Regions from separate parts of the Streptomyces sp. NPDC045287 genome, predicted to be linked through region 2. Evidence: riboswitches for the same ligand, from Rfam matches in the RefSeq annotation. Region 2 holds a riboswitch; each other region holds the start of a gene.
What was found. A riboswitch is a leader RNA that binds a small molecule or an ion and turns the genes downstream of it on or off. The one in region 2 is predicted to bind cyclic di-AMP.

Region 1 (5,488 bases), on a different contig from region 2:
CGCCCGCCTCCTGGAGAAGGACGGCCGCCTGGACGAGGCCGCCGCCTGGATGCGCAAGGCCGCCGACGCCGGGTACCCGGGTGCCGCGGAGGACCCCGGCGGCGGGGCGGATACCGTCGGGGGGTGAACGCCGCCCACGACCCCGCCGCGCCCCCCGAACTCTTCACCTGGGAGTTCGCCACCGACCCGTACCCGGCGTACGCCTGGCTGCGGGAGCACGCGCCCGTGCACCGGACCCGGCTGCCCAGCGGCGTCGAGGCGTGGCTGGTCACCCGGTACGCCGACGCCCGGCAGGCCCTCGCCGACCAGCGGCTCAGCAAGGACCCCGCGCACCACGGCGGGCCCGCGCACGCCAAGGGCAAGACGGGCATCCCGGGGGAGCGCAAGGCCGAGCTGATGACGCACCTGCTCAACATCGACCCGCCGGACCACACGAGGCTGCGCCGGCTCGTGTCGAAGGCGTTCACCCCGCGCCGGGTCGCGGAGTTCGCCCCCCGTGTGCAGGAGCTGACGGACCGCCTGATCGACGGCTTCGCCGCGCGGGGAGAGGCCGACCTCATCCACGAGTTCGCCTTCCCCCTCCCCATCTACGCCATCTGCGACATGCTCGGTGTGCCCGCCGAGGACCAGGACGACTTCCGGGACTGGGCCGGGCAGATGATCCGGCACGGCGGCCGGACGGCGTCCTCGTCCGAGGGGGGCGGGCGGCGGGAGAGCCCGCGCGGCGGTGTCGCGCGGGCCGTGAAGCGGATGCGGGCGTACCTCGTCGACCTGATCGAGCGGAAGCGGGAGGACCTCGGCGACGACCTGATCTCCGGCCTCATCCGCGCCTCCGACCACGGCGAGCACCTCACCGGGAACGAGGCCGCCGCGATGGCCTTCATCCTCCTGTTCGCGGGTTTCGAGACGACCGTCAACCTCATCGGCAACGGCACGTACGCCCTGCTCCGCAACCCCGGCGAGCGCGCCCGCCTCCAGCGGTCCCTCGCCGCGGGCGAGACGGGGCTGCTCGCCACGGCCGTGGAGGAACTGCTGCGCTACGACGGGCCGGTCGAGCTGGCGACCTGGCGTTACGCGACGCAGCCGCTCGTCCTCGGCGGGCAGCGGATCGAGCCCGGCGAACCCGTCCTCGTCGTCCTCGCCGCGGCCGACCGGGACCCGGAGCGGTTCGACGCCCCGGACACCCTGGACCTCGGGCGGACCGACAACCAGCACCTCGGGTACGGGCACGGCATCCACTACTGCCTGGGCGCGCCGCTCGCCCGGCTGGAGGGGCAGGCCGCGCTGGCCACGCTGCTGACGCGCCTGCCCGACCTGCGCCTCGCCGTCGACCCGGACGAACTGCGGTGGCGCGGCGGGCTCATCATGCGCGGGCTGCGGACCCTCCCGGTGGAGTTCACCCCCGAAAGGGCCTGACGGACCATCAGCTCTGTGATGTTCGCGTAATCTCCCCTGCATCGACTTGTGACTGGCGTTCGAATGCCGCTACGTTCACCGTCACCTCAGCAGTCACGCGAAAGGTCCAACGCATGCGCTCCGGGAACGGACGACACCGTCGACCCCGTCAGGCTCCCGCCCTCGTCGTCGCCGCGGGGGTGACCGGATCGGCGATCGCCCTGCCGCTGCTCGGCGCGGGCACCGCGTCCGCCGCCGACGCCGCCACCTGGGACCGGGTCGCCGAGTGCGAGACCGGCGGCATGTGGAGCGCCGACCTCGGCAACGGCTACTACGGCGGCCTCCAGTTCTCGCAGGAGACCTGGCAGGCGTACGGGGGCACGGCGTACGCGCCGCGCGCCGACCTCGCCAGCCGCTCCCAGCAGATCGCCGTCGCGGAGAAGGTCTTCGCCGCGCGGGGCTCCGCCGCGTGGGAGACCTGTGCGCCCATCGCGGGCCTGGCCGGTGCGGGCGACCCCGCCCCGGCGGAGACCGGCCCGGGTGCCACGCCGGAGCCGTCCGCGAGCACCGGTGCGGACGCCGGGGCGTCGAAGGAGCCCGCCGCGCGGGACGGGAAGGCCGCCACCGAGGGCGCCACGACCCCCTCCGGCACGGCCGAGGGCGGCGGGAAGGCCACCGCCCCCGCCGTCCCGGACGCGACGGTCACGCCGACCGCGCCCTCCGACGACCCCGCGGACCCCGCCGCCTCCGGCGACGCGCCCGCGGCCGACGGCGGCACGGGCGGCTCCGCCTCCGGCACGGGCAGGCACCGCGGCGAGCCGGCCAAGGAGGAGGCCACGACCGCTCCGACCGTTCCGGGCGCCACCGATGACTCCGGCGAGTCCGGCGAATCCGCTGAATCCGGCAATGCGGTCAGTGGGCGTGAAACCGGTAGACACACCTCGCGGGGTGACGGAACGGCACGTACTGCGGAGGGCCTCGCCGCGGACGGCACGTACACCGTCCAGCCCGGCGACAACCTGTGGGCCATCGCGGACACCCACGAGCTGGCCGGCGGCTGGCCGGCGCTCTACGACGCGAACCGCGAGACCGTGGGTACCGACCCCGATCTCATCCTCCCTGGCCAGAGCCTCGATCTGGGCGTGAATGAGGGGTAGTTACGGGCCGAATGTCCGTTTCTCGGAAGTGAGACAAGAGTCTCTTTGCCCCAACTCGCGCCCCTGCGCCGCCCGATCCGCCCGTCTCCGCCCCTACCTGCGCAAACACCCGCAAGAGGTGGGCGCGTAGGGGTGGATTGACCCGGATGTCCCCCTTTGAACTTGGGGCGGGTCTGTGCTTACCGTCGATACCGCTCGCCACCGCGGGCCCCGTCCGACCGGTAACGCCGAATCCTGCCGCCGGACGACGGGAACAGTCGACGCTTCCAGCGCCGTAGGCAGGAGCGGGGGACCCAAGGTAAGTGCCGGGCCCGGCCGTTGAGAGACGACCGGAACCGGCTCGGGGTGAAGCCGCGCGCCCAGCGCGCGGCCGGGCACTCACCAGGCCCGAACCCGACAGCTCACCTCGTAGGCGTCGGTGAGGAGATCCGCCATGCTGAATTCCGATTCCGGCAAGGGAAAGCACCGTCGCCCGTCCAAGGCCGTCCGTCTCGTCGCGTTCGCCGGCATCACCGGCGTGGCCGTCGCCGCCCCGCTGATGGGCGCCACGTCCGCCAGCGCCGCGACCGCCTCCGAGTGGGACCGCGTCGCGCAGTGCGAGTCCGGCGGCAACTGGTCCATCAACACCGGCAACGGCTACTACGGCGGCCTGCAGTTCTCGGCCTCCACGTGGGCCGCGTACGGCGGCACGCAGTACGCCTCCACCGCCGACCGGGCCAGCAAGGCCCAGCAGATAGAGATCGCCGAGAAGGTCCTCGCGGGCCAGGGCAAGGGCGCCTGGCCGGTCTGCGGCGTCGGCCTGTCCAGCGCGCCGTACGGTGGCGGCGCCGCCGCCGAGCGCACCGCCGAGGAGCCCACCACGCGCAGCGAGCAGCGCACCGCGCCCAAGCCGGCCCAGCCCGAGGCGGCGGCCCCCAAGGCGGCGGCCCCCAAGGCCAAGGCCGAGACCGTCACCACCCCGACCGGCGAGAAGGTCGAGAAGGGCGACGGCGAGTACGAGGTCAAGGCCGGCGACACGCTCAGCTCCATCGCCACGGCCGAGGGCGTCAAGGGCGGCTGGAAGAAGCTGTTCGACCTGAACGAGGACATCGTCGACGACGCCGACCTCATCTACCCGGGCCAGCAGCTCCACCTGAGCTGACCCGGAGGCGGTCCGGCCGGACCCACCCGGCCGGCCGCTCCCCCCCCCGAGCCGGCCCCGGCTCGTCGCGCATCCCCCGTACGCGGCGAGCCGGGGCCTCCCCCGTTTCGGGGCAAACCGGTCCAGGACGGATGAGAACGGGGGCGCTCAAGGTGGTTACCGTCCAGTAGGAATGGCGGCTGTTCACCCCGCAATCCACCGCTTCGTGCCCTTTTTCGTCCCAGCGGGCGGGCGGTCGCGGGCCCCGGCCCTCCGGGGCGGTTAGGCTCTTGCCGCAAGGCCAAAGATCCTGCACTCCATGCGTCACATCCCAGAAGGAGATGCTCGTGCCGTCCATCGACGTCGTCGTAGCCCGGGAAATCCTGGACTCCCGAGGCAACCCCACGGTCGAGGTCGAGGTCGGCCTCGACGACGGCAGCACCGGCCGTGCTGCCGTCCCGTCCGGTGCCTCCACCGGTGCGTTCGAGGCCCTCGAGCTCCGCGACGGTGACAAGGACCGCTACCTCGGCAAGGGTGTCGAGAAGGCCGTGCTCGCCGTCATCGAGCAGATCGGCCCGGAGCTCGTCGGCTACGACGCCACCGAGCAGCGGCTGATCGACCAGGCGATGTTCGACCTGGACGCCACCCCGGACAAGTCCTCCCTCGGCGCCAACGCCATCCTCGGCGTCTCCCTCGCCGTGGCGCACGCCGCCTCCGAGGCGTCCGACCTGCCGCTCTTCCGCTACCTGGGCGGCCCGAACGCGCACCTGCTGCCGGTGCCGATGATGAACATCCTGAACGGCGGCTCGCACGCCGACTCCAACGTGGACATCCAGGAGTTCATGATCGCCCCGATCGGCGCGGAGTCCTTCTCCGAGGCCCTGCGCTGGGGCACCGAGGTCTACCACACCCTGAAGAAGGTCCTGAAGGACAAGGGCCTGTCCACCGGCCTCGGCGACGAGGGCGGCTTCGCCCCGAACCTGGAGTCCAACCGCGCCGCCCTCGACCTCATCCTGGAGGCGATCAAGCAGGCCGGCTACACCCCGGGCAAGGACATCGCGCTCGCCCTGGACGTCGCCGCGTCCGAGTTCTACAAGGACGGCGCGTACGCCTTCGAGGGCAAGTCCCGCACGGCCGCCGAGATGACCGAGTACTACGAGGAGCTCGTCGCCTCGTACCCGCTCGTCTCCATCGAGGACCCGCTGTTCGAGGACGACTGGGACGGCTGGAAGACCATCACCGAGAAGCTCGGCTCGAAGGTCCAGCTCGTCGGCGACGACCTGTTCGTCACCAACCCGGAGCGCCTGGCCCGCGGCATCGAGGAGGGCGCGGCCAACGCCCTGCTCGTCAAGGTCAACCAGATCGGCTCCCTCACGGAGACCCTGGACGCCGTCGAGCTGGCCCAGCGCAACGGCTTCAAGTGCATGATGTCCCACCGCTCCGGCGAGACCGAGGACGTCACCATCGCCGACCTGGCCGTCGCCACCAACTGCGGCCAGATCAAGACCGGCGCCCCGGCCCGCTCCGAGCGCGTCGCCAAGTACAACCAGCTCCTGCGCATCGAGGAGATCCTCGACGACGCCGCGGTGTACGCCGGCCGCAGCGCGTTCCCGCGGTTCCGCCCCGCGAACGACTGAACGAGCGGGGGCCGGCGCCTCGTCGCCCCCGGTTGCGTACGTCCCCGGCCACGGTCCCGTACCGTGTCCGGGGACGTCGTACGTGAGGAGGGGCGAGCCGATGGGCCAGGACCGGGACCGGTTCTCGACCGCGACGAGGCTGCGGCTGCTCGGCGAGCAGACCGCCGCCCGCGTCTACC
Region 2 (5,488 bases):
AGACAGGGGCGGGCACGTCGTCGCGCCGCCGCCGACCGGTGGAGCGGCCCTGCCCGGAGCGCGGCCCGACCAGGGAGCAGACCGCATGATCCATCCAGCAGACATCCGGGAGTGGCGGAACCGGGACGTCGTGGACCCGAAGGGGCACAAGATCGGCGTGCTGGAGGCGATCTACGTGAGCACCGCGACGGACGAACCCGCCATGGCCACCGTCCGGACGGGGCTGCCCACCCGCCAGCGCCTGGTGTTCGTCCCGCTCGACGACGCGACCGTCGGACCGGGCTACGTCAGGGTCCCGTACGACAGGGGCACGGTCCGCAAGTCCCCCGCCATCGGTACCGACGACGTGCTCGCCGCCGAGGACGAGCAAGCCGTCTTCCACCACTACGGCCTGGCCTACCGGCCCGGTGCCGCCGGCGAACGGCAACTCGCGCGCCGTTGAACCGGACCGTCGCACGGAGGAGTTCCAGACCATGGCGATCTTCCTGTTCCTCGTCCTCGTGGCCGTCGTGCTCGGCCTCATCGGCGTCGCGGTCAAGGGGATGATGTACCTGCTGATCATCGGTGCCGTCGTCCTCGTGGCCGACCTGATCTTCTTCGGCGCCCATCTCTCCCGGCGCGGCGCCCGGAGGCGCTAGGCGGCCCTCCGCGCGGCCCGCGCGGCGGGTCGGTCCCGTGGGGCCCGTGGGGCCCGTGTTTCCGCGGGGCCGGGTGGCCCGTGGAGAGTCCGTGTGGGGGATCGGCCCGTGGGGCTCGGGTGGGTCGGTCCCGTGGGGCCCGCGCGGCGGGGCGGTCCTGCGGTGGGCCAATGCGGCGGGACGGCCCCGCGCGGGTCAGTGCGCCCGCGAGGGTCAGTGCGTCCGCGCGGGTCGGTGCGGTGGTCCCCGCACGGGTCAGCCCCGGGGAGGGCCGGCCCTCCGCCCGGTGCGCGTGTCGACGAGGATCTGCCGGGCCTGCGTGACGTTGTCGGCGCGGACGGCCTGCGCCATCGCGGTGCGCGCCTCGTCCCGGGGCGTGTCCGGAGGCACGACGAGCAGCGAGAAGTGGTCCTGGTCCCCGCGGGTGACCAGGACGGTGTCGTCCCCGACGGGGAACGAGTCGATGCGCACCACCCGCTCGTCGACGACCAGCCGGGCCGGGAGCCCCTCCCAGGCGGCGGCGTCCAGGCCGACGCGGGAGATCGGGCCGAGGTGCTCGGTCAGGGCGCTCACCAGGGCGGGCAGCTCCTCCGCGATGTCGTGGGAGCGCGGCCACCACGCCCCGTCGAGGACGCCCTCGCGGGAGCGGGTCGTCTCCAGCCGCAGGAGCGCCGTCCCCGGCTCCACCGCTTCGTGGAGGGTGTCCGGCAGGTGCCCGGGGGCGGGAGGCGTGTCGGAGTGGGCCATGCTGATGTCCGCCTGTCTACGGGATCCGGTCCCTTCGGCGAACCGGACGTCCACTACTTCCCACGGTACTCCGCCCGCCCCGGTCACCGGGGGTCCGCGACCTCCTCCGGGAGGGAGGGCCGAGCCGGGCGGCCGGGCTCGCGCGGCGTGGTTCCGGGCCTCCGGAGAGGGGCCGCCGGAAACTTTCCGGCCGTGGAGCGCGAAATGGTGAATGACCTTCGCTGGAATAGCGTAAGGTGGTGTTCATCGACGCGGGGTGGAGCAGCTCGGTAGCTCGCTGGGCTCATAACCCAGAGGTCGCAGGTTCAAATCCTGTCCCCGCTACTGAAACCGAAGGCCCGGTGCACACAGCACCGGGCCTTCGGCGTGTCTGCGTGTCTGCGTGTCTGCGGGGCCGGGTGTCCGGGTGTCTGCGCGGCAGGTCGGCGGGGCACCGGGGCCGGTATCTACCCTGCGTGATCGACAGGCCGCTCTGTGCGATAACAATTGACACACGGTCAGAAACTTGATCGAGGAGTTTCGGGGGCGCGACCGCCTGACAGCGGGTCAATTCGCTGTGACTTGTCCCTTTATAGGGCCTTGATTCACTGCCGAGTGAGCGAGGTGTTCCCGGGAGCGGCTTGGAATACGGGCCCGGCTTCTATTAACGTTCGATAACGCAGCGCGGTCGTATCAGTCGTCGCAGAAGGCGGCGCCGTGCGCATGCGCCGAATCCCGCAAGGGAACCGGGGAACCACCGCACTTGGGGTGAATCGGGCCTTCACCGGCCCGTAGGGGACCTTCCTGCTCCGAACCCGTCAGCTAACCCGGTAGGCGGAGAAGGAAGGAAAGGAGTACGCCTCCGTGGCGTCCAACAGGCCTGCCCCCGAAGCCCCCTTCGGCTCGTACGACATGACCGGCCGTCCCACCGCTTCGGGACTTCCGGCCACCGCCGCCCCCGCGGCCGCCTCCGAGTGGAACCCCACCGAGGAGACCGTCCGCCCCGTCCGGGGCCGGCACCGTGTGGTCAAGCAGCGCGGCGGCCTCGCCCGCAGCTCCACCGTCCTCGGGGTCGGCGTCATCGCCGCCGTCGGCGCGGGCGGCATGGCCACCGCGCACGACAAGCCCAGCGTCGCGATATCCCTGCCGGACATCAACCTCCCCGACGCCTCCTCGCTCCCCGGCGTCGGCGCGTTCCTCGGCGACGACGCGGACGACGCCCCCGACGAGGCCCCCGCCTCCGCCGGTCTCGCCACGCTCGCCCTGTCCACCGGGAACGGCCCCGCCGACGCCCGGGGCGCCGGTGCCGAGGCCGACGCGGGCGAGGCGCTGCGGGCGCGCATCCTCCAGCAGGCCGAGCAGCAGCAGGCGTCCGCCGAGGCCGAGGCCCGGGCCGCCGCCGAGAAGGCGGCCGCGGAGAAGGCCGCGGAGGAGGCCGCCGCCCAGCAGGCCGCCGCCGAGGCCGAGGCGAAGGCCGCCGAGAAGGAGCGCAAGCGCGCCGAGGCGGAAGCCGCCGCGAAGGCCGAGGCCAAGCGCCTGGCCAAGCTCGCCGCGAGCTACGCCCTGCCGACCTCCTCGTACACGATCACCTCCACGTACGGCCAGGCCGGCTCCATGTGGTCCTCCGGCTACCACACCGGCCTCGACCTGGCCGCCCCCACCGGCACCCCGGCCAACGCCGTCCACAGCGGCACCGTCAAGTCGGCCGGCTGGTCCGGTGCGTACGGCTACCGCGTCGTGCTGGAGCTGGCGGACGGCACCGAGGTCTGGTACTGCCACCTCTCCTCGATGACCGTCAGCGCCGGGCAGTCCGTCGGCACCGGCGACACGATCGGCCGCGTCGGTTCGACCGGCAACGTCACCGGGGCGCACCTCCACCTGGAGGTCCACACCGCCTCCGGCAGCGGCATCGACCCGCTGGCCTGGCTGCGCGGCAAGGGCCTCACCATCTGACACCCCGGCGCCCCGACGCGTCCCGGTACCCCGGCGCGTCCCGCGCCGGACCCCCGATCCCGGCAGCCCCGGCGGCACACCCCCCGACGCCAGGGCTGCCGGTCCGCTCTTCCCGGCCCCGGGTCCCGACCGTGCTCTGGTCCCGGGGCCCGGCCGCGCCCCCGGTCCCGGGCCCCGGTCCCGCGCCCCGCTCTCGGGGCCCGGCCGTGTTTCGGGCCCGGCCGCGCCCGGCCTCAGTAGCGGTACGGGTTGTAGCCCGCGTAGTCGCGGTGCGGCGGCGGCGTCCACACCCGGCCCGTCGCGCGCGCCGCGAACGTCAGGGCCGGGGCGGCCACCTCCTTCCGCTGCCACATGTGGTGCAGCAGCTCCTGCTCCCGCGCCGTGAAATCCTGGTCCGCCACACCCCGCCGCGCCCGGTACCGCAGGAACGCCAGGGACGTCGCGAACGCCTCGTACTCGCCCACCGACCGCGCCGCCGCCGGGCCGAACGTGCGCGCCGCGTAGGACCGCGCCAGGCTCCGCGCCTGCATCGACGACAGCGCGAGCGGCTCGTCGGCGGACAGCCAACCGGCCGCCGCGTACGCCGGCAGCTCGCCGGATATCGTCCGCAGCTCCCGCTGGCGCGTCCATATCACCAGCCACGTCAGCAGACCCAGCGCCGGCAGCATGAACGCCCCGTACACGAGGAGGAAGCCCCACGGCCCGAACGTCGTCGAGCCGTTCCACAGCGCGTGCACCCCCATCGCCAGGACCAGCCCCAGCAGCGGCAGCAGCGTCCGCACCACCCTGCGCCGGCGCGCCGTCATCGCGGCGACGCCGAACCCGATGCCCGTCAGGACCGTGAACAGCGGGTGCGCGAACGGCGACATCACGACCCGGACGAAGAACGTCACCGCCGTCACCGACTCGAAGCCGGACGTCCCGAACTCCTGGTCCTCGTCGAAGGCGCTCCCCAGGTACAGGATGTTCTCGGTGAACGCGAAGCCCGTCGCCGTGAACCCGGCGACGACCACGCCGTCGACCAGCCCCGTGAAGTCCCGCCTGCGGAACAGGAAGACCAGCAGGATCGCGACGGCCTTCGCGCCCTCCTCCACGACGGGGGCGACGACGGTCGCGCCGAGCGTGTCCGCCGACGTCGGGTCCGCCGTCGCCGTGGCTATCCAGCGCGTCGCGAACGTGTTGGCGAGGATCGCGACGAGCGCCGCCGCGAACGCCCCCCAGGCGAAGGCGAACAGCAGGTTCCTCCACGGACCCGGCTCCACCCGGTCCAGCCAGCGGAACGCCGCCGCCAGCAGCGGTACGGGCAGCAGCGCCAGCCCGAGGCCGACCACGAAACCCGCCGTTCCCGTCTGCTCCCGCACCAGCGCCAGGATCACCAGGGCGCACAGGGCCAGCACCAGGATCACGGCCGAGGCGCGCACCGCCCTGCTGCGCCAGAACGCGCCCCGCGGCTTGTACCGCCAACGGGCCCGGTCCGGCACGGCGTCGAACGACGGCCGCGGGTGGTACGCCGGGATGGCCGGCTGGGCGGGGCCGGCCGGCGGAGGGGTCCGCGGTGCGGAGCGGGGCGCGCGCGAATCTGACACCCGATGGACCCTAGACGGCCGGACTGACACTCCGCGAGCGCGTTGTGGACAAGCGCGAGTACGTTGTGGACGAGCGCGGCCGGGCCGTCACGCGCGGGCGAACAGCAGGTCGCGGACGACGTGCCCCTTCTCCAGGCCCTGCCCCTCGAACCGGGTCAGCGGGCGGAAGCCGGGCCGGGGCGCGAAGCCGCCGCCGGGTGCCGTGTTCTCGAAGTCCGGGTGCGCCGTCAGCACCTCCAGCATCTGCTCCGCGTACGGCTCCCAGTCCGTCGCGCAGTGCAGGACCGCGCCCGGCTTCATCCGGGTCGCGACGAGGCTCAGGAACTCGGGCTGGATCAACCGCCGCTTGTGGTGCCGCTTCTTCGGCCACGGGTCCGGGAAGTACACGCGGACGCCGGCGAGCGCGGCGGGCGGCAGCATCTCGCGGAGCAGGATGATCGCGTCGCCGTTCGCGACGCGGACGTTCGTGAGGCCGTTCCGCTCGGCGAGGCCCAGCAGGTTGCCCTGCCCCGGGGTGTGCACGTCCACGGCGAGGATGCCGGTCGACGGGTCGTCGGCGGCCATCCGCGCGGTGGCCTCGCCCAT
Region 3 (5,488 bases), on a different contig from region 2:
GTAGAGGTCGACGCCGACGCGCCCCATGGCGATCAGGTCGAAGGGCTCGCCGCGGGTCCGGCCCGCGGCGCCGGCGCCCGGTTCGACGCCGGTGTCGGTCCCGGCGGTCCCAGCGGTCCCAGCGGTCCCGGTGGTCTCGGTGGTCTCGGCCTCGGCGGGCTCGGGGTCGGTGTCGGCGGGTTCGGGCATGCGTGTCGCTCCTGGTGACGGCGGGACGGTTTCCGCGCGGCGGTGGTCGGCGTCGGCTCACTCACGCCGTTACTGCCCTCCCCCTCCGGGGGGATAAAGTCGCAGGGACGCCATTGACCCGCATGGAGAGCGATCTCACACGCCGCGGCGGGACCGTCCGCGCGAGGACGGGCCTCCCGCGGGCCCCCGGCCCCCGGCGCGCGGTGGCGGTGCGCGACGCCACCGTACGGGCGAGGGAGATGGTGGCTCCGCCCCCGGCGCGCGGTGGCGGTACGCCGGACGGGCGGACCGGGCACCGCCCGCGGCGCGGCATCGTGCCGATAGGGTCGGACCACCGTCGAACCCGCCCGTACCAGACCGCCCAGCACCGCCCGCGCCCGGGTGAAAGGACCGCGTATGGACACCGTCGGCACCCCGTCCCTCGACCGCATCAGGATCGGTTCCGCGCCGGACTCGTGGGGGGTGTGGTTCCCCGACGACCCGCGGCAGGTGCCCTGGGAGAGGTTCCTGGACGAGGTGGCCGGGGCCGGGTACGAGTGGATCGAGCTCGGCCCGTACGGCTACCTCCCGACCGACCCGGCCCGGCTCTCCGACGAGACCGCCCGGCGCGGCCTGAAGGTCTCCGCCGGCACGGTCTTCACCTCCCTGCACCGGGGCCCCGCCGTCTGGGACGCGACCTGGGAGCGGGTGAGCCGGGTCGCGGAGCTGACCCGCGCCATGGGCGCGCGGCACCTGGTGGTCATCCCCTCGTTCTGGCGGGACGACAGGACCGCCGAGGTCGTCGAACCGCCCGAGCTGACCGCCGGGCAGTGGGCGGACCTCGCCCGCGGCACGGAGCGGCTGGGCCGCGAGGTGCGGGAGCGGTACGGCCTCGGCATCGTCGTCCACCCGCACGCCGACACGCACCTCGACACGGAGGAGCACGTGGAGCGGTTCCTCGACGCGACCGATCCCGACCTGGTCTCGCTGTGCCTGGACACGGGGCACTACGCGTACTGCGGCGGCGACAGCGTCAAGCTGATCGAGACGTACGGGGAGCGCGTCGGCTACCTGCACCTCAAGCAGGTCGACCCGGCCGTCCTGGCGGAGGTCGTCGAGAACGGCGTCCCGTTCGGGCAGGCCGTGCGGCGCGGGGTGATGTGCGAGCCGCCGTCCGGCGTCCCCGCGCTCGAACCGGTGCTCGCGGCGGCGCAGCGGCTCGGCGTGGACCTGTTCGCCATCGTGGAGCAGGACATGTACCCGTGCCCGCCGGACCGGCCGCTGCCGATCGCGGTGCGCACGCGCCGGTTCCTCCGCTCCTGCGGTGCCTGACCGGCGGGCCTCCGGGGCTTCCCGGTCCCTCCGGACCTGCCGGACCCCGGGGCTCCCGGTCCCTCCGGGCCCTCCAGCCCCCAGGGCCTCCCGGTCCCTCCGGATCCAGGGCCCCCGGTCCCTGTGACCTGCCGGACCTTCCGACCTCCCGGACCTCGGGGAAGGAGACCTTCGACCATGACCCAGCGCGGAACGCTCGGCGTGGCCGTCGTCGGCGCCGGCCGGATGGGCGCCGACCACGTGCGCCGCATCGACCGGGTGATCAGCGGGGCGCGGGTGGCCGCCGTCGCGGACGTGGACGCCGAGCGGGCGAAGGCCGTCGCGGACGGTGTCGACGGCTGCGCGGCGTACACCGACCCGGCCGCCGCGATCGCCGCGCCCGGCGTGGACGCCGTGCTCGTCGCCTCCCCCGGTCCGGCGCACGAGGCGGCGCTGATGGCGGCGCTCCGGCGCGGGCTCCCGGTGCTGTGCGAGAAGCCGCTCACCCCGGACGCGGCGTCCGCGCTGCGGGTGCTGCGGGCGGAGGAGCGGCTGGGCAGGCGGCTGGTCCAGGTGGGTTTCATGCGGCGGTACGACGCCGAGTACCTGCGGCTGAAGGCGCTGCTGGACGGCGGCGGGCTGGGTCGGCCGCTGATGCTGCACCACCGGCACCGCAACGCCTCGTCGCCGCCCTGGTTCACCGGCGAGATGCTCCTCGGCGACTCGGCGGTCCACGAGGTGGACGTCACGCGGTGGCTGCTGGGCCAGGAGATCACGGCGGTGACGGTGATGCGGCCGCGGCCGTCGGGGAACGCCCCCGAGGGCGTCGACGACCCGCAGTTCGCGGTCTTCGAGACGGACGGCGGGGCGCTCGCCGACGTGGAGGTCTACGTCAACTGCCGCTTCGGGTACCAGGTGCAGGCCGAGGCGGTGTGCGAGAACGGCACCGCGCGGATCGGCGACGCGCACGGGATGCTCGTCGCCGCGGGCGGCCGGTGGGGCGGTTCGATCGCGCCGGGGTTCGTGGAGCGGTTCGAGGAGGCGTACGACCGGCAGGTGCGGGCCTGGGTGGACGCCGCCCTGCGCGGTGGGGCCACCGGCCCGAGCTGCTGGGACGGGTACGCGGCGGCGGCCGTCTGCGAGGCGGCCCTCCGGGCGCGGGCCGAGGGCCGCCGGGTGGAGGTCGGCCTGGTGGAGCGGCCGGCCCTCTACCGCTGACGTGCGCGACCGGGCACCCGGCGGGCCGGGGTCCGGCGCGTCGGGTGCCCGGAGGGCGGGTCAGTACGGGCCGTTGACGTTGTCGATGGATCCGTACCGGTCGGCGGCGTAGTTGCACGCGGCGGTGATGTTGGCGACCGGGTCGAACGGGTCCAGGGACGTGCCGGGCACGTGGTAGGCGCTGAACGTGGGGTCGATGACCTGGAGGAGCCCCTTGGAGGGCGTCCCGGCGGCGGCGTTGGAGTCCCAGTTGTTGATGGCGAGCGGATTGCCGGAGGACTCGCGCATGACGTTGCGGTGAATTCCGTCGTAGGTTCCCGGAATTCCGTGCTGGGCCATGATGTCCAGCGATTCCTTGATCCAGCCGTCGAGGTTGTCGGCGTACGTCTTCACCGCGACGGGGGTGACGACGGCGCGGGCCTCGGAGCGGTCGGCGCGGGCCGGTTCGGAACGCTCCGCCGAAGCCGCCGCCGCGGCGCCGACGGTGAGCTTCAGACCGGGCCGGATGTGTGACGGGTCGTCACCGATGGCCTTCTTGTTGTCCTCGTACAGCTTCTTCCAGCCGCCGCTCACGGAATGCTCGCCGGCGATACCGGAAAGGGTGTCGCCGACGGTCACGGTGTACGTCACGGGCTTGGCGGCCTGGACGGCGGCGGCCGGCGCGACGACGGCCACGGCGGGCGCCGCGACCGGTGCGGCGGAGGCGGTGGCGGCGCCGGTCAGGGGCAGGGCGAGGGCGGCCCCGCCGGTACTCGCGACGACGAGCCCGCGGCTGAGGCGGCTGTTCTTGGGGCGACGGTGCTTACCCTGTGCGGGCATGGGGATTTTCCTCTCCGACGCCTGCGAGGTGAGCTGTCGGGTTCGGGCGGGAGATGCCCGGCCGCAGTCTCCCGCGACTTCACCCCTAGCCGCTCCGGACACCGGACCGGCGACTTACCTGGTTCCCCCGCTCCTGCCGAGCGCGCGTGTGTGGGTGCTGGAATCCGGAAGGCGGCAGGATTCGGCGTTCCCTCCGGAATGACGGTGACCGTAAACGAAATCCGCCGGGAGGAACAAGGGCGGGAATTCCGGCCGATGATCCATTGCAGCCCCGTTCGGCGGTGAATTCCGTGCCCCCGCGCGGCGTCCGGGGAATTCCGCCGTCCGCCCGCCGTGACCGACATCACGGTTTTCGCCTCCCGCCCACCCCCTACCACCCCACCACAAAAAGGAGGTAAGTAGTCCATATTAAATTAATACCCTCAAATGGTAATAAGCCGGACATGTACCCCGGATCGGCTCCGTACGGGTGCTTGGAGCACCTGGAACGGCGAGTGCGATTGCGCTTCCCATCCGAACGCCGAAGGTGTGAGTGGCAGATATCGACTGAAAAGGGGTAAAAGTGCATAAGAGATCGATGAGGACGTCACCGCGTCGGACCCTGGCGGCCGCGGCCGTGCTGTTGGGTCTGACGGCGGTCGCGGCGCCGGTCCCCGCGCCTGCGGCACCGGCGCCGCAGGGCGCGTCCTCCGCCTCCGCCCCCGGCTCCGTCATCGCCGACTGGGCGCGACTGACGGCGGAGGTCGTGGACCCCGAGAACCGTCTGATCTCGCCGGAGAAGGCCCTGTGGCACGCCCTCGTCTCGGCGGGCATGTACAACGCGGTGGTCGGGATCGAGGGCCGGTACGAGCCGTACCGCTGGAACGGACGGGCGCCTCGTACGGCGTCGTCCGTGGCCGCCGCCGCGACCGCCGCCCACGACGTGCTGCGGCACTACTTCCCGCAGGCGGCGGCCCGACTGAGGGCCGCCCACGCCGCCTCGCTCGCCGCGGTGCCGGACGGGTGGGCGGAGAAGGCGGGGGTGGCGTTCGGCCACCGCGCGGCCACCCACGTCATCGCGTTGCGGAAGAACGACGGCCACGGCGCCCGGGTCGCCTTCCCGGCCTCCCCCGCCCCCGGGGTGTGGCGCCCCACACCGACGGCGTACCGCCCCTTCGCCACCGCGTGGCTGGCACGGCTGCGCCCACTGCTCATGGACCGGCCCGACCGGTTCCGTCCCGGGCCGCCGCCCGCGCTGCCGTCCGCCCGCTACGCCGCCGACCTGAACGAGGTGAAGGCGTACGGCGCGAAGGACAGCCCGGTGCGGAGCCGGTGGCAGACCGACACCGCGCGGTTCTTCGTCGACCTCGACCTGCAGGGCGCCCTGGCCGACCGCGCCGCGCGGAACGGCCTCGACCTGGTCGACACGGCACGCCTGTTCGCCGCCGTCAACACCGTCCAGATCGACGCGACGATCGCCGCGTGGGACGCCAAGCTGCACTACGGCACCTGGCGGCCCATCACCGCGATCCGCGAGGCCGACCGCGACAACAACCCCCGCACCCAGGCCGACCCGGCGTGGGAGCCGCTCCTGGAGACCCCCTCGCACCCCGACTACCTCAGTGGCCACACCACCACCACCGGCGCCTTGGCCCGGACGTTGACGCTGCTGTCCGGCAGCCCGTTCCTCGACCTGCGCATCACGTCGGCCTTCGCGAAGGAGACCCGGTACTACGCCTCCGCCCACGAGTACAACCGGGACGTCGTGAACGCTCGCACCTGGGCGGGCATCCACACCCGTACGGCGAACACGGTCGGCACGCGGACGGGCGAGCGGGTCGCCGCCTGGGCGCTCGCCCGCCACTTCCGCCCGCTGACCGACCAGCCCGCCGACCGACCGGCCGACCGACCGACCCGCTGACCGGCCGGCCCGCCGACCGACCCGCCGGCCGGCCGGCTGACCGGCCGGCCGCGGGCGGCGGCGCACCGGGCC

Region 1: linked by a shared signal. The riboswitch ahead of AC07D6_RS19570 (transglycosylase family protein) and the one ahead of AC07D6_RS16495 (M23 family metallopeptidase) in region 2 are both predicted to bind cyclic di-AMP.
Region 3: linked by a shared signal. The riboswitch ahead of AC07D6_RS03775 (LysM peptidoglycan-binding domain-containing protein) and the one ahead of AC07D6_RS16495 (M23 family metallopeptidase) in region 2 are both predicted to bind cyclic di-AMP.

What each region holds. Positions count from the first base shown of each region.
Region 1 covers NZ_JBWKJG010000011.1:114,076-119,563, reverse strand. The annotation lists gene AC07D6_RS19585 (tetratricopeptide repeat protein) at 1-127, shown strand, start outside; gene AC07D6_RS19580 (cytochrome P450 family protein) at 124-1,416, shown strand; gene AC07D6_RS19575 (transglycosylase family protein) at 1,530-2,552, shown strand; cyclic di-AMP (ydaO/yuaA leader) riboswitch at 2,813-2,982, shown strand; gene AC07D6_RS19570 (transglycosylase family protein) at 2,986-3,693, shown strand; gene eno (phosphopyruvate hydratase) at 4,020-5,309, shown strand; gene AC07D6_RS19560 (FtsB family cell division protein) at 5,410-5,488, shown strand, end outside.
Region 2 covers NZ_JBWKJG010000008.1:315,637-321,124, forward strand. The annotation lists gene AC07D6_RS16475 (PRC-barrel domain-containing protein) at 86-442, shown strand; gene AC07D6_RS16480 (hypothetical protein) at 474-638, shown strand; gene AC07D6_RS16485 (DUF5994 family protein) at 894-1,385, opposite strand; tRNA gene AC07D6_RS16490 (tRNA-Met) at 1,636-1,709, shown strand; cyclic di-AMP (ydaO/yuaA leader) riboswitch at 2,081-2,216, shown strand; gene AC07D6_RS16495 (M23 family metallopeptidase) at 2,229-3,317, shown strand; gene AC07D6_RS16500 (PrsW family intramembrane metalloprotease) at 3,551-4,903, opposite strand; gene trmB (tRNA (guanosine(46)-N7)-methyltransferase TrmB) at 4,991-5,488, opposite strand, start outside.
Region 3 covers NZ_JBWKJG010000002.1:115,082-120,569, reverse strand. The annotation lists gene iolC (5-dehydro-2-deoxygluconokinase) at 1-27, opposite strand, end outside; gene AC07D6_RS03785 (sugar phosphate isomerase/epimerase family protein) at 586-1,500, shown strand; gene AC07D6_RS03780 (Gfo/Idh/MocA family protein) at 1,678-2,697, shown strand; gene AC07D6_RS03775 (LysM peptidoglycan-binding domain-containing protein) at 2,758-3,516, opposite strand; cyclic di-AMP (ydaO/yuaA leader) riboswitch at 3,520-3,683, opposite strand; gene AC07D6_RS03770 (vanadium-dependent haloperoxidase) at 4,094-5,416, shown strand.